Regions from separate parts of the Paenibacillus polygoni genome, predicted to be linked through region 2. Evidence: riboswitches for the same ligand, from Rfam matches in the RefSeq annotation. Region 2 holds a riboswitch; each other region holds the start of a gene.

What was found. A riboswitch is a leader RNA that binds a small molecule or an ion and turns the genes downstream of it on or off. The one in region 2 is predicted to bind thiamine pyrophosphate.
Region 1: it holds a riboswitch for thiamine pyrophosphate, as region 2 does, so the genes downstream of both, thiC (phosphomethylpyrimidine synthase ThiC) here and QPK24_RS01945 (ABC transporter substrate-binding protein) in region 2, are expected to answer to the same signal.
Region 3: it holds a riboswitch for thiamine pyrophosphate, as region 2 does, so the genes downstream of both, QPK24_RS15490 (thiamine phosphate synthase) here and QPK24_RS01945 (ABC transporter substrate-binding protein) in region 2, are expected to answer to the same signal.

Annotation. Positions count from the first base shown of each region.
Region 1 covers NZ_CP127162.1:579,977-584,744, reverse strand. The annotation lists gene QPK24_RS02880 (manganese catalase family protein) at 1-216, opposite strand, end outside; gene thiC (phosphomethylpyrimidine synthase ThiC) at 327-2,093, opposite strand; TPP riboswitch at 2,405-2,515, opposite strand; gene QPK24_RS02870 (IclR family transcriptional regulator) at 2,633-3,382, opposite strand; gene QPK24_RS02865 (alpha/beta hydrolase) at 3,794-4,768, shown strand, end outside.
Region 2 covers NZ_CP127162.1:380,743-385,510, reverse strand. The annotation lists gene QPK24_RS01965 (bifunctional 2',3'-cyclic-nucleotide 2'-phosphodiesterase/3'-nucleotidase) at 1-149, opposite strand, end outside; gene QPK24_RS01960 (pyridoxamine 5'-phosphate oxidase family protein) at 359-775, opposite strand; gene serS (serine--tRNA ligase) at 868-2,160, opposite strand; gene QPK24_RS01950 (hypothetical protein) at 2,475-2,936, opposite strand; TPP riboswitch at 3,138-3,256, shown strand; gene QPK24_RS01945 (ABC transporter substrate-binding protein) at 3,397-4,422, shown strand; gene QPK24_RS01940 (thiamine-binding protein) at 4,466-4,759, shown strand; gene QPK24_RS01935 (ABC transporter permease) at 4,756-4,768, shown strand, end outside.
Region 3 covers NZ_CP127162.1:3,235,192-3,239,959, reverse strand. The annotation lists gene QPK24_RS15500 (hypothetical protein) at 1-788, shown strand, start outside; gene QPK24_RS15495 (ABC-F family ATP-binding cassette domain-containing protein) at 945-2,495, shown strand; TPP riboswitch at 2,573-2,676, shown strand; gene QPK24_RS15490 (thiamine phosphate synthase) at 2,955-3,617, shown strand; gene thiO (glycine oxidase ThiO) at 3,636-4,768, shown strand, end outside.

The DNA.
Region 1 (4,768 bases), 200 kb from region 2:
TTCTACATGGGCGATTTCTTCAAGAAATACACCACGAATCAAATCACGATACTGGGTTGCTTTACCCCGAAAATTACTGCTCTGAAAGAAATACTGCATCATCGTACGCATTTCACCAAATTGTCCGCCAAGCGTTTCCTGAATCACTTTAGCTGCCGCTGGATCGGGCTTGTCTGGTACAATAATATTAATTAAATCTTCTTTGTAAAAATACATAGGTTAGGGCCTCCTTCATTTTTGATCATTCGGATACCCTATTTTGTTCTTCCGTTTCATGATTTATACAAAAGAAAGAGTACTACTCCATGAAAAAGGAGGACTTTCTATTAAGAAAAATCTATATCTAAAGACGAAATAGAGGAATGCTTATTTCGGTACTCTGCTGCTTTTTCCTGCATTCCAACATGAACAGCCTCAGTCTCGCTTACCCCCTTTTCAGCAGCAAGATTTCGGATATCCTGGGTAATTCGCATACTACAGAACTTCGGTCCACACATTGAACAAAAATGAGCCGTCTTCGCTCCCTCGGCAGGCAGGGTCTCATCATGGTAAGACAACGCCCGCTCTGGATCGAGCGAAAGGTGGAACTGGTCCCTCCAGCGGAATTCGAATCGTGCTTTGGATAAGGCATCGTCACGACGCTGTGCTCCTTTATGCCCCTTCGCCAAATCTGCTGCATGTGCAGCAATTTTATAGGCAATAACTCCCTCCCGAACATCATTCTTATCCGGCAGACCGAGATGCTCTTTCGGCGTAACATAACAAAGCATCGAAGTACCAAACCAAGCAATCATCGCCGCGCCAATAGCAGAAGTGATATGATCATAACCCGGTGCAATATCGGTTGTTAAAGGACCCAGCGTGTAAAATGGAGCTTCCTTACAAATTTCCATCTGCAGATCTACGTTTTCTTTAATCTTGTGCATCGGTACATGACCCGGTCCCTCGATCATCACCTGAATATCGTGCTTCCAGGCGATTTGCGTGAGTTCCCCCAGCGTAGCAAGTTCTGCCATCTGTGCCTCATCATTCGCATCATAGATGCTTCCCGGCCGCAGCCCATCACCCAGCGAGAAGGCAACATCGTAGGTCTTCATAATCTCGCATATTTCTTCAAAATGAGTATATAAAAAGTTCTCCTTATGATGGGCTAAGCACCAAGCTGCCATAATCGAACCGCCTCGCGACACAATCCCTGTCATGCGCTTGGCAGTCATAGGAATATACCTAAGCAGCACCCCAGCGTGGATTGTAAAATAATCAACACCTTGTTCTGCCTGCTCAATCAAGGTATCCCGGTACACTTCCCAGCTCAGCTGATCTGCTTCACCGTTCACTTTTTCGAGCGCCTGATATAAAGGCACCGTTCCAATGGGAACAGGCGCATTACGAATAATCCATTCCCGGGTGGTATGAATGTTACGGCCTGTCGATAGATCCATTACCGTATCGGCTCCCCAGCGTACCGCCCATGTCATTTTCTCTACCTCTTCTTTTATAGAAGAAGAAACAGCCGAGTTACCAATGTTTGCATTGATTTTTACAAGAAAGTTTCTTCCGATCATCATCGGCTCAGCTTCCGGATGGTTGATATTAGCCGGCAGAATCGCTCGTCCACTAGCAATTTCTTCGCGCACAAACTCTGGTTCCAGCCCTTCACGAATAGCAGCAAACTCCATCTCCGGCGTGATGATCCCCCTGCGGGCATAATGCAGCTGCGTCACATTCTGACCCGATTTTGCTCGCAGCGGCCTGCTTGCTTCTCCTGGAAAAACTTCAGCTGCTTGCTGAACACTTCGTTCTGACCGCAGACCATTATCCTCCGGTTTCACGGTCCGCCCTTCATAATACTCCACATCCCCGCGCTCCCATATCCAATCGTGCCGAAGCGCAGGAAGTCCTTTTGTAATATCTGCTTCATAATCGGCATCACCCATCGGCCCGCTTGTATCATAGACACGAAAAGGTTCGTTGATCTCTACCCCTTGCGGAGTTTGGGTGGGACTAAGCTCTATCTCGCGTTCCGGAACAACAAGATCAGGCCGGGATCCTGTCTTGTACACTTTACGGCTTGCAGGAAAAGGAATGTACATCGATTCACTCCCTATTCCTTCTGTAATGCCCTCTTCTTTACTATTCTTGGTACTCGCTTGTTGCTGCAACTTCATCTTCTTCATCCTCCTCCAAAGTGGCTTACCGCCCCTGTAAAAGAATCACATGAACCTTTGCTGCAAGAAGTGTACGACAATAAAAAAAGCCGACTCCCTTAGGGAATCGGCTTCTATACAATAGTTTGTTCCTACTCTCTCCCTATCTATACAGGCGAATTTCGAAAGTCGCGTCATGACACGGCTCCTGAAATCAGATAAGCTGCCTGTTTAGATGGAATCGAATAAGCTCCTAGTGTTATCGCCAATTACTTCCCTACGCTGGTATGATCCAGATCAGGTGCAAAGAGTCCGGCATCTTGCGACACCATCTCAGCCCGGCCTTACGGGCTCCCCTAGTAAGTTGTTATTACGTTATTGTGTCAAAACACTTCCGTTCTTCTAACGAACGGTCTCTATTAGGGTATCTCATAAAAACGAGAAACACAACCTAATATTTACATATTCTAGCTTGATAGCTGTTGCTATCTCAGCATAAGCCCCATCTGAGCTGCCGCTTTCACAAGCACTGGTCCATATTCATGCAGCGTCTCCTGAGATAATCTGCTGACAGGTCCCGAGACGGATAAAGCCGCTGCCACATTCCCTTTACGGTCAAAAATCGGAGCAGAAACGGCGGCCGCTCCCGGCTCTCTTTCTTCATAACTTGTAGCAAAACCTAACGCTTTGATCTCTTGAAGCTGCGCTAAATAGGTTTCTTTGTCAAAAGGAATCTGAGGATCAAACTGCCTGATTAATTGTTCCTGCTCTTCAAGCGGTGCAAAAGCAACCAGTACTTTGCTCGAAGCGCCTACAGATAAAGGAAGTCTGACTCCTACAGGAGCGACCCGGCGAATGGCCTGGTTGCTTTGCACAGCCTGAACACGAATACGTTCAATGCCATCCCTTAAATACAAACTAACGGTCTCTCCTAAATTATCTCGAAGCTGTTCCATTGCAGGAAGCAGCAACACAGCGGGATCATCACTTTGCGACATATGCGCGGCGAGTTCCCATATCCGAATCCCCAGCCGATATTTCTCAGTAGCGGGATTACGGATAACAAACCCTCTCTCCTCCAGGGTCGACAACAGTCGATGCACCGTACTTTTATGTAATCCAATCTTGCTGGATATTTCGGTTAGCCCAAGGTCCGTTTGACCTGTAAAAGTGAGCAGAATGTCCAGTGCCCGTTCGACCGCTCGAACTGTTGATTTGCGATCCTGATCTTCCATGGGATCCATGCTCCTTTCATGTTTCATCACGTGAAACCTGGTTACATAAATTATATGAGAACTCGTCCTTAAAGTAAAGATATTTATTGAGAATGAATCTCATTTAGGGGATATCATCTTCTTATTAAGGCCCTCTTCTCATCTTATGAGATTAGGGCTTGCTTCACTTGACAAGCATCTTTTACTACTAGATTGTCGAATATTACATCTGTGTAACAAATCACCTTAATGGATTGACTTTGCTACTTGTAGAACATAGGATTAAAAATAATAGTAAGAGAATCAAGAAGTGACTAATGAAGAACATGTCATACTTTGTCGGAAATTTATGTACAATCCTACAATAACTAGTCCTTTAGTCGTGAGAGATCAAATGGTATAAAATACTAACCAGAAGGAGGGGATCTTTGAATGTTTCCTACATCCAAGAGCAATAGTCATCTTCAGCGAGACGTATCAACGATTCCTCCAGCAATCTCACCAAGGTTGATTCGTTTTAAACATATTATTGTAGCTCTTATTCTATCCATCCTATTCTTTTTCGTATTCTGTTTTATTGCTCTTCATGCCTATATTGCCTGGGTACTATCGAATCCAACAGTAGCACCCGTATACTCAAATCCTATGCTTGCCAAAGGGATGGGCTATGAAGAAGTTACGTTTCCTGCTGTCGACGGTAGCCGGAATGTGAATGGCTGGTATATTCCCGCAGAGGAAGACAGCTCGAAAGCAAGTTCGAAAACCATCATTTTGAGTCATGGATATGGTGCTAATCGGGAGGAATCTTGGATTCCTATGTATGACCTGGCCCATTACGCTCACCAGCAAAATTTCAATGTCATTATGTTTGACTACGGATTTGCCTCACAGAACAGCCGCGGTGTTGCTACGGGAGGAAAAGCAGAGTCCAAACAGCTGCTTGGTGCAGTACAATTAGCGAAGCAAAAGGGTGCTCAGGAAGTCGTAGTCTGGGGCTTTTCGATGGGAGCAGGTACGGCCTTACAGGCCGCTCTCGTCTCGGATGATATTGATGCGATGATCCTCGACAGCACCTTCTTGCTCGAGCCGGATACTTTATATCATAATATCCAGAATCAGATCGACTTGCCGAGACAGCCGACTTTACAAATTCTCACGATGTTATTTCCCATTCTTAACGGTACAAGTCTGAATTCCATACCGTATCAGGCAGTAAAAACAACCGATTATGACATTCCGATCTTATTTATTCATGGTACAGAGGATGACAAAGCCCCTTATCCTATGGCTGAACTTTTCGCTAGTAATCAAACGAATCCCAATTCTGATGTATGGATTGTAGATGATGCCCACCATGAGCTTATTTTTAGAGAACATCCAAAGGAATACTTACGAAGAGTATCGATG
Region 2 (4,768 bases):
AGATTCACGTGGATATCCGTTGTCTCCAGAATACGAAGTTTTACTTTGGCTGCATCTGCAGCAGAGACAGGTTGTCCTGGGATGGCGAATAATTGAAACAGTAGAGCAGCGGTAGTCAGACCTGCTAATAATGGTTTACGTGATCTCAAAAGAACCCCTCCAAATTTTCATTCCAATACTACTGGAAATAATATACTTCTGACAGATATTCTAAACTATTTATTACTGGTATAAAAGTGTAATTTTAACTAAAATAACAACTCTGAGGGAGGCTTTTTATACAAAAAAGAAAGAAGAACGATCTATGCGATCGCCCTTCCTTCTCTTCTGACATCAGGCTGTAAAGGTCATGTGATACTTATGCTTCCCATACCTGTTTTTCTTGCCCTTGTCCTGTATATTCAATCCGGTTTGGGGTAATATCCAAAATGACATAGTTCGGATCTTCCGGTCCGCTAAACCATTTACTAAACTCATCATTCCACAGTTTCTTACGCAGACTTTCGTCCTTCGTTACACTTGCGGTTCCTTCAATCTCAAGGATGTCTTTGGTGCCTCCGGCTTCATAACCCATCAGCAGGCTCACATTCGGGTTATCCTCCAGTTCCTCCACCTTATGAGTGCAGCGGTTTGTTGCCATATGAATATTTAGACCATCATTAAAAACAGCCATGTATCTTAGTTTCGGTTTTCCTCCCTCTACGGTAGCCAAGGAACCAAAATGATTATTTTCTATGTCCGCTATAATTGCACGTTCAAGATCTGTTTTACTCATTGTATTTGTCTCCTTTCAAGAGCGAAGTTTGTAATTATAGTAAAAATAACTGTTACTATAGTGTACCCGTCTCTCGAAAGTTGAACCGTATTTTACCCTTGCACTGCGGTACAGGTAATGATCTCTCTGCCCCCCATATAAGGGCGAAGCGCCTTCGGAATATAGATGCTGCCATCCTCCAGCTGATGATTCTCCAGCAGCGGTATTAGAATTCTTGGCGAGGCTGCTGCTGTATTGTTCAGCGTATGCACGTATTTTAATTGCCCATCCTGATCCCGGTAACGAATGTTCGAACGCCGTGCTTGAAAGTCATGTAAGTTCGACGACGAATGGGTTTCCCCATAAGCTTGCCTGCTTGGCATCCAGGTCTCAATATCATATTGTTTGTACGTTTTCTGCGACATGTCCCCCGTACAGACAGCCATGACTCGGTATGGCAGCTCTAGCGCCTCTAGCAGCTGTTCGGCATAACTTGTAATCTCCTGATGAACTCTCTCCGACACCTCGTCATTTGCTTCGGTTAGAACCACCATTTCCACTTTAGCAAACTGATGAACACGGTATAGTCCTCTGACATCCCGTCCGGCCGACCCCACCTCGCTGCGGAAGCTCGTCGATACCGCAGCCAGGCGAATCGGCTCTGTTACATCGACCACTTCCCCTGCGTAATACGAGATCAGCGGAACTTCCGAAGTGCCGACAAGGAACTTATCCTCTTCCTCGAGCGCATAGGTCTGATCGCGTCCGGTAGGAAAGAAACCGGTATTGATGAGAGCCTCTTCGCGTACCATAATCGGTACATCCATCGGCATAAATCCGTGCTTCATCACGATATCCAGTGCCAGCTGCTGAACGGCTCGGTGTAGTAATACGCCGTCTCCTTTTAAATAATAACTTCTCGAACCGCTGACTTTCACGCCGCGAGGGACATCAAACAGATCATGCAGTTCCCCTAGCTGGATATGATCCTTGATGACAAAATCCCTTACTGTTACTTCACCTACTTGGCGCACAAGTACATTATCTTCATCCGACTTCCCAATTGGGGTGTCCTTCGAGACGATATTTGGAACGAATAGCATCTGCCTTTCATACTCTTTCTCCGTCTCAGACAATTCCTTGTCCCATTGTTCAATACTGCCGCCAAGCTCCCTAATCTCGCCCCTTAGCTGCTCTGCTTCTTCTTTTCTTCCTTCTTTCATAAGCTGACCGACTTTTTGCGATCCTTTATTTCGCTGCCCGCGCAGTTTCTCTACTTTAGTTATGAGTTCTCTTCTTCTATCATCCGTGTCTATAAGCTCTTTTATCGAAAGGCTCATATTCTTCAGTCTTGCAGCTTCCTCCACCTCGTTTGCATGCTCTCGTATCCAGTTTATATCCAGCACACCGCTCACATCCCTGTCGTTATTTTTATAAAAAAAGACAAAGAGCGCCCTCATCCCTGGGGACGAGGAGCGCTCGATATGCTCGCGGTGCCACCCAATTTATTGAAATGAACACGGCTCTGTGTACATTTCAATCACTTTGGTTCCGCGATAACGGGCGGTGCCGATTAACTTAGGGAAAGTCCATCTTCCCTTAACGAAAATACCTCCGAGTTGGAATCTCTTCACTGGCATTGTAACCGATTTTCAGTTGGCATAATTATAATGTAGCTTTCCCCGATTCGCAACCTCTTTATTCCTTCGATGTGAACCAATTAATGAAGTGCACTCGCAGATACCTTATAGTTACTGTTTGTACCGTCTATACTTATCATCGACACAGTATAAATACCACTTCTCAGAGTATGTTCATCTTCTAGGGAAGAAATTGTTTCAAGATAGGATTTGCCTTCCGCCACTTTTCCGGACCTAATAATACGCTGATCTTGGTCAATTAAAGTCCAATTAAAAGCAGCTCCTTCTGTATTTTCAACGTTAAATCTTAAATCGTATCCTTGAACATAAGTAAATGTAGTCTTACGTTCACCATTAGAAAATGTGCCTGTCTCATCTGTTAATAGAGTTAGCGGAGCTATTGAACCTTCATCAAATTCAACATCTGATGAGTCAGATCGTTCAATAAGTTGTTCTACAGACTCTGAGAATAATGGTAGTGTAGACCCTGAAAGTAAGATAAGAGAAAGTGCCACTGCAATAAACACTTTTTTATCAATCACGTAAACAGCTCCCATGTTTATATTTGAATAAACGAACGAAATTTCAATATCCTATAAATACATATTATAACAAAAATTATAATTTTGGAATTTATGTTTTCTCTATCTATTAGCCTAGACGTTACCCCCTGCTCTGTCTTATCATCTGGACACGCCTCTGATATAAGACTATAATACATGGTTGTAACACCTTAACTTTATAATGTACTCAAGGGGTGCTGGTGAAGCCGGCTGAGATAGTATCCGTGAAATACGTGCAGATACGTACCCTGTAACCTGATCTGGATAATGCCAGCGTAGGAATGGAGAAATATATTTTTGGGCTTACTATTACATGAAGAAGTATACCCATTCCCTTACGTACAAGAGCATCCCGATCTGGGATGCTTTTTTTATGATGAAAAGGTAGCTTTCAGGTGCATTCTAAAGACATCTAAGATATCTAAAGGAGAGGGAAACATTGCAGAAAAAGTTAGGTATGTTCTTGCTGCTTGCTATGCTTACCATTGTTACCGCCTGTGGTAATGCCGGCAATGGCAGCTCGGGAGCACAAAGCGGGGCAGGAGAAAACACAGAGGGTGAATCACTCCGCGATATTAAGGTCGTCCTAGATTGGACCCCAAACACGAATCATACCGGTCTTTATGCGGCGGTAGATCAAGGATTTTACAAAGAAGAAGGATTACATGTTGAGATTATTCAGCCTGGACAAGCGGGTGCAGATACCATGGTCGCTTCTGGTGAAGTGCCTTTTGGAGTAAGTTATCAGGAAGGTGTCACTCAGGCTCGTACCCAAGGAGTCCCTATTGTGTCTATCGCAGCGGTAATCCAGCACAATACATCCGGCTTTGCTGCTCCTGCTGATCGGAACATCAAGTCACCTAAAGATTTTGAAGGCAAAACTTATGGCGGCTGGGGTTCTCCGATCGATTCTGCCGTTCTTGATACGATCATGGGTCTCGAAGGCGGCGACGTAGATAAGGTCAAAAACGTGAACATGGGCGATGCCGATTTCTTCACAGCGATCAAGCGTGATATTGATTTTGCATGGATCTTCTATGGCTGGACTGGAATTGAAGCGGAACTGCGCGGTGAGGCTATTGATATGTTCTATGTCAAAGATTACTCTGAAAAGCTTGATTACTATACACCGGTTCTGATCTCGAATGAAAAGACGATTAACGAAGACCCGGAACTTGTAAAAGCATTTATGCGTGCAACTACGAAAGGTTATGAGTATGCGATCGAACATCCAGAAGAGGCAGCCGGTATTCTAAGCGCTGCTGTGCCCGATCTCGATAAAGATCTAGTGCTGGCCAGTCAGAAATGGCTGAGTCCTAAATATCAGGATGATGCTTCTCGCTGGGGTGAGCAAAAAGCAGAAGTATGGCAGAACTACTCCGATTGGATGGTAGAGCACGGGCTTCTCGATCAACCGCTGGAAGTAGAAAAAGCGTACACAAATGAATTTTTACCAACTGAATAATTGGGTTGTTTCCTACTTGTGAAGAAAGAGAAGGTGATTCATCTTGGCAAAAACACTACTCAGCATTCAGGTCATACCGAAAACACCAAATGGAGAAGATTCCATTCCTTATGTAGACAAGGCCATTGAAGTTATTCAGCAGTCCGGACTTACATACCAGGTCAATCCGCTCGAGACCACACTCGAAGGAGAACTTCCAGAGCTGCTTGAGCTGGTCCGTCAAATGCATGAAGTACTGATTGAAGCAGGCAGTCCGAGTGTAATCTCTCAGATTAAAATCGCTCATTATCCTGGCGGAATCAGTATGGAAGGTCTTACGGAGAAATATCGCCCATGAGTTCTTGGT
Region 3 (4,768 bases), 2.1 Mb from region 2:
TGCTCAAAGTGGATAAGGATCTTCTCCTCAATCGATTCATTGAGACGATTTCAATCAATTTCGGACTTGAGAATGACCTTCCTGCACAGCAGGCTTTTCTTACCTATCTGCCCGCTCTGCTCGTTATCGATTATGACGGGTTCTATCTTTATCGCTCAACTGCTTACAAGGATCCTTCCGGAAATGAAGCAGAAAAGCATCTATGGACGGAGAAGAAATTGTATGTATATGAGGATGATGATGGGAACCTATTTCGATTGACGCTGGATGATTATGTACACGTATATGATCAAGGTACGGACCAATGGATAGAGGGTTACCGGGATGAGCTGCAATTTCTAACTTCTATACCTTTACTGCAAGATGCAGAAGGTTTTGAAAATGTAAGAAGAGAAGTCATCGTCAGCACCATTCAAGAGCATCTTGCGAGCGCCATAACCTATCATAATAATCATGTATTCCGTAATGGGAATGCATATCAGTTCATTTTTCCTGCCATTTCACAAGAAGAGTGGTACAACACGATTGATGATGTGGGGGTCATGGCTTTTATCCAGGGAATCCCTGTGGGTGATCAGTATTACAATAATTATGCTTTTGGAAGTGGAAGGCTAGTAAAAAAAGATGTGATCATCGGTGCGATCGATGAATTGACAGGTTCTAAATATTACTATAAAAGTGGTTGTGAGTTTCCCTATCGACCGGTAGAAAGGTTCAACAATGCGAAAGAAGCGGCTGCATCTGGTTACTATGAGCGAACTTGTTATGAAGGACAAGGCAGTTTCTAGTTTTATTCTCATATATAATCGTAAGAAATTTATGGCGCTTATTCAAACTCCTTGTTTCGGTGGAGCTCTGTCTTGTGCTAAGATACCATATTAGAGTGAAATAGGAACAAGATCATATAGGCATACTGCCTCACAGATAGGAGCCAATCGCACGATATGAGTTTATTGACTGTTGAAAATGTAAGTCACAATTTTGGAGATCGCACATTATTTAAGAATGTTTCCTTCCGCCTGCTTGCAGGAGAGCGTGTTGGGATTGTAGGAGCGAATGGGGTCGGCAAATCGACACTCATGAATATTTTAACGGGCAAACTGCTGAAAGACAGCGGAAAAGTAGAGTGGACACCAAAAGTTCGTTACGGTTACCTCGACCAACATACGAAACTTACGCCAGGAAAAACAATTCGGGATGTCTTAAAGGATGCCTTTTTACCTTTGCTTGAACTTGAAAAAGAAATGATGGAAATCACGGAACGAATGAGTGATGCCTCGCCAGAGGAACTTGAGCAATTGCTTGAGGAAATGGGCGAAATCCAGGAGCAGCTGGAAATCGGAGACTTCTACCTCATTGATGTAAAAGTGGAAGAAATGGCGAACGGACTTGGTTTATCTGCTATTGGACTTGATCGGGATGTAGCCGCACTAAGCGGGGGACAACGTACGAAGGTACTGCTGGCGAAATTGCTTCTTGAGAAACCGAATGTTCTCCTCTTAGATGAGCCTACTAACTACTTGGATGTCGAGCATATTGAATGGCTTACTCGTTATTTGAACGATTACCCATATGCATTCATGCTTATTTCTCATGATACAGAATTTATGAACAAGGTTGTTAATGTAATCTACCATTTAGAATTTGCGAAGCTTACACGGTATACAGCGAATTACGAAAAATTCCTTGATATGGCGGATATGAACAAAAACCAGCATATTGAAGCTTATGAGAAGCAGCAAGAGTTTATTAAGAAACAGGAAGACTTTATTCAGCGTAATAAAGCAAGATATTCTACATCTAGCCGTGCAAAAAGCCGCGAGAAACAGCTCGATCGTCTTGAACGCATTGACCGTCCTGAAGAAGCAGCGAAGCCTATTTTTGGATTTAAAGAAGCAAGAGCCAGCGGGAAAACGGTATTTGAAGGGATCGATTTTGAAATCGGATATGACCGTCCGCTTCTTCCTAAGATGACGATGACAATTGAGCGTGGAGATAAAATCGCAATCGTCGGCTGTAACGGTGTAGGTAAATCAACACTGCTAAAAACGATACTAGGTAAGATTCCGGCATACAGCGGGAAAACCTACCTTGGAGACTTTTTGTTCCCTTCTTATTTTGAACAGGAAGTTCGCCCTGAGAAAATCACACCAATCGATGATGTGTGGAATGAATTCTCTCATCTGAACCAGCATGAAGTGCGTGCTCATCTTGCTCGCTGCGGTCTTAAAAATGAACACATCACAAGACCTCTACATATGCTTAGCGGTGGAGAGCAGGCTAAAGTTCGGCTGTGTAAATTAATGATGCGTGAAACGAACTGGATTCTATTCGATGAGCCTACAAATCACTTAGACGTTGTGGCAAAAGAGGAGCTAAAACGTGCACTCAAAGAATTCAAAGGGACTGTAATTCTAGTATCCCACGAACCAGATTTCTATGAAGATTGGGTAACGAAGACTTGGAATGTGGAGGAATGGTCTCAAAAAGCTTAAGTGTAAGCTAAGGAGTCTTTCTTTTACAAATTTTCTCATCTGTGTTAAAATGAGCACCTGAATATAACTTTATATCGACGAATCACTAGGGGGGCCGCTTGCCGGCTGAGATGGATGTACTTCCGGACCCTTTGAACCTGATCTGGTTAGAACCAGCGTAGGGAAGTGGGCTAGCAGACTTGTGCTAGTATGAGTTATGATGTATTGAATAAAGTATATGGCTAAGTAGATGTTAAAGGCGAAGGGACTTTCCTTCCTTCTGGCTTTATATATCACTTTAGTAAATGCTCATTTTCAATTCTGCCTAACCAAACCACTCCTTACGAGGAGTGGTTTTTTTGCGTTCACTGCAAATGTTATCAGTAATGACAGTTTCATAACAATGCCTAGTAAATTACTAGAAGAATAAGCACTGGAATAGGGGCTCATGCTCATAGTGAAACTGTAAGGAGGATCAGCTTGTCTAAAAAAATGATAGAGTTCCATGTGATTTCCTCGCCGCTGAAGAATCATGACTTAGAACGAAGCTATTTCCCTGAGATTTGGCCGTATGTAACTTCATTACATCTACGGAAGAAGGAAAATACTTACGAAGAAATGGAGAAGCTCGTACTTCAGTTGCAAGAGCTAAAGATCCCTGCGAATAAGTTAACCCTTAACCGTCAAACCCAACTTGCACTTACCTACCAAACAGGAGCTCTTCATATGGGAATACAAGAAGCAGGTCTTTCTTTGAAAACATCATTTTACAGAGAAGAAAATGGGGCTGCAGTTACAGCAAAACGAGCTTTAAGATGCGGCATTTCTGTCCATTCTTTACAAGAAGCGAAGATCGCGGAAGAACAGGGAGCCGATTATATTTTTTACGGGCATATGTACCCTTCTCATAGTAAACCTGGTATGCCCCCAAAAACACTTTCCTCTCTTCAAGAAATTTGTGATGTGGTTAAACTTCCTGTTATTGCTATTGGTGGAATTACACCCTCGCGAGTCGAAGAACTGATGCTCTCAGGTGCAAGTGGGATCGCCGCAATCTCAGGAGTACTGCATTCAAAAGATCCGCTGGATGCTGTCTATATGTATAGAAATGAATTAGCGAAGTATGGAGATATCAAGGAGTAAGGATTGGAAGGTGAATAGATGACTATGAAAAGAGTAGATAGAGAAAGTAAACGACGGAATTCGGAAGTGCTTGTTATCGGAGGCGGTGTCATTGGATCTGCTATCGCCTACTATTTGTCATGTGATGGACTGGAGGTAACCCAGCTCGAAGCTGCTCATCAGGCAAATGGCGCTTCTGGTCATGCGGCGGGTATGCTTGCAGCCGGGCTAGAACATTTTTCATCAGAGGAGCTTAGGAGATGGGCTCAGCGCAGCCAGCAGCTCATGGGACCATTGATTAAAGAATTGAAGCTGCACAGTGAAATCAATGTAGGTATGAATGACTCAGGCTTTGTTGTTCCCTTTATAAAGGATAGGAAACGTGAAGAAGAATTCTCAGAAACTATAGAGCGGGCAAAGCAGAAACACTGGTGGAACAAGAGTAAACTTCAAGATGAAATCCCCTGGATCACTAAGAAAGCCGAAGGAGCATTATTTTATCCCCAAGAACATCAACTGTTACCAGCCGAGTTAACCAAAGCTTATATCAAAGGTGCACAGAAAAATGGAGCTGCTTTTATCGATCATTGCACCGTTTCAAGGCTGTTACTCGACAATGGCCGTGTTACCGGAGTAGAGACAAATCAAGGCACGTACACAGCAGATAAAGTAGTGATTGCAGCAGGACTTGGCAGTGATGCAATCTTAAGGTCCATCGGTACTCAGCTGAATACCTATCCTGTTAAAGGCGAAATGGTAGCTCTATCAATGCAAACAACGCAAACAATGAATGGCGAAACCTTGCGTTACACGATCTATACGCCTGATGTTTACATTGTTCCAAAACCAAATCAGGAAATTTGGATCGGTGCGACGAGTATTCCCTACGGGAATGATTATAAGGTAAGTGCCTCTGGACTGAATACCCTTTTACATAGAGCAACAGGCTGGGTTCCTGGCATAGGTGAAGCCTCTTTTATTCGTACATGGGCAGGTCTTAGACCACAAACCGTAGATGGATTACCTTACATTGGTGCTTATTCTGAAGTTCAAGGCTTGTATCTTGCTGTAGGTCATTATCGCAATGGGGTTTTACTCAGTGCAGTCACAGGAGAGACGATGAGCCGCTTGTTATCTGGAGAAACGGAAGATGAGATCGGTATTAGGTCCTT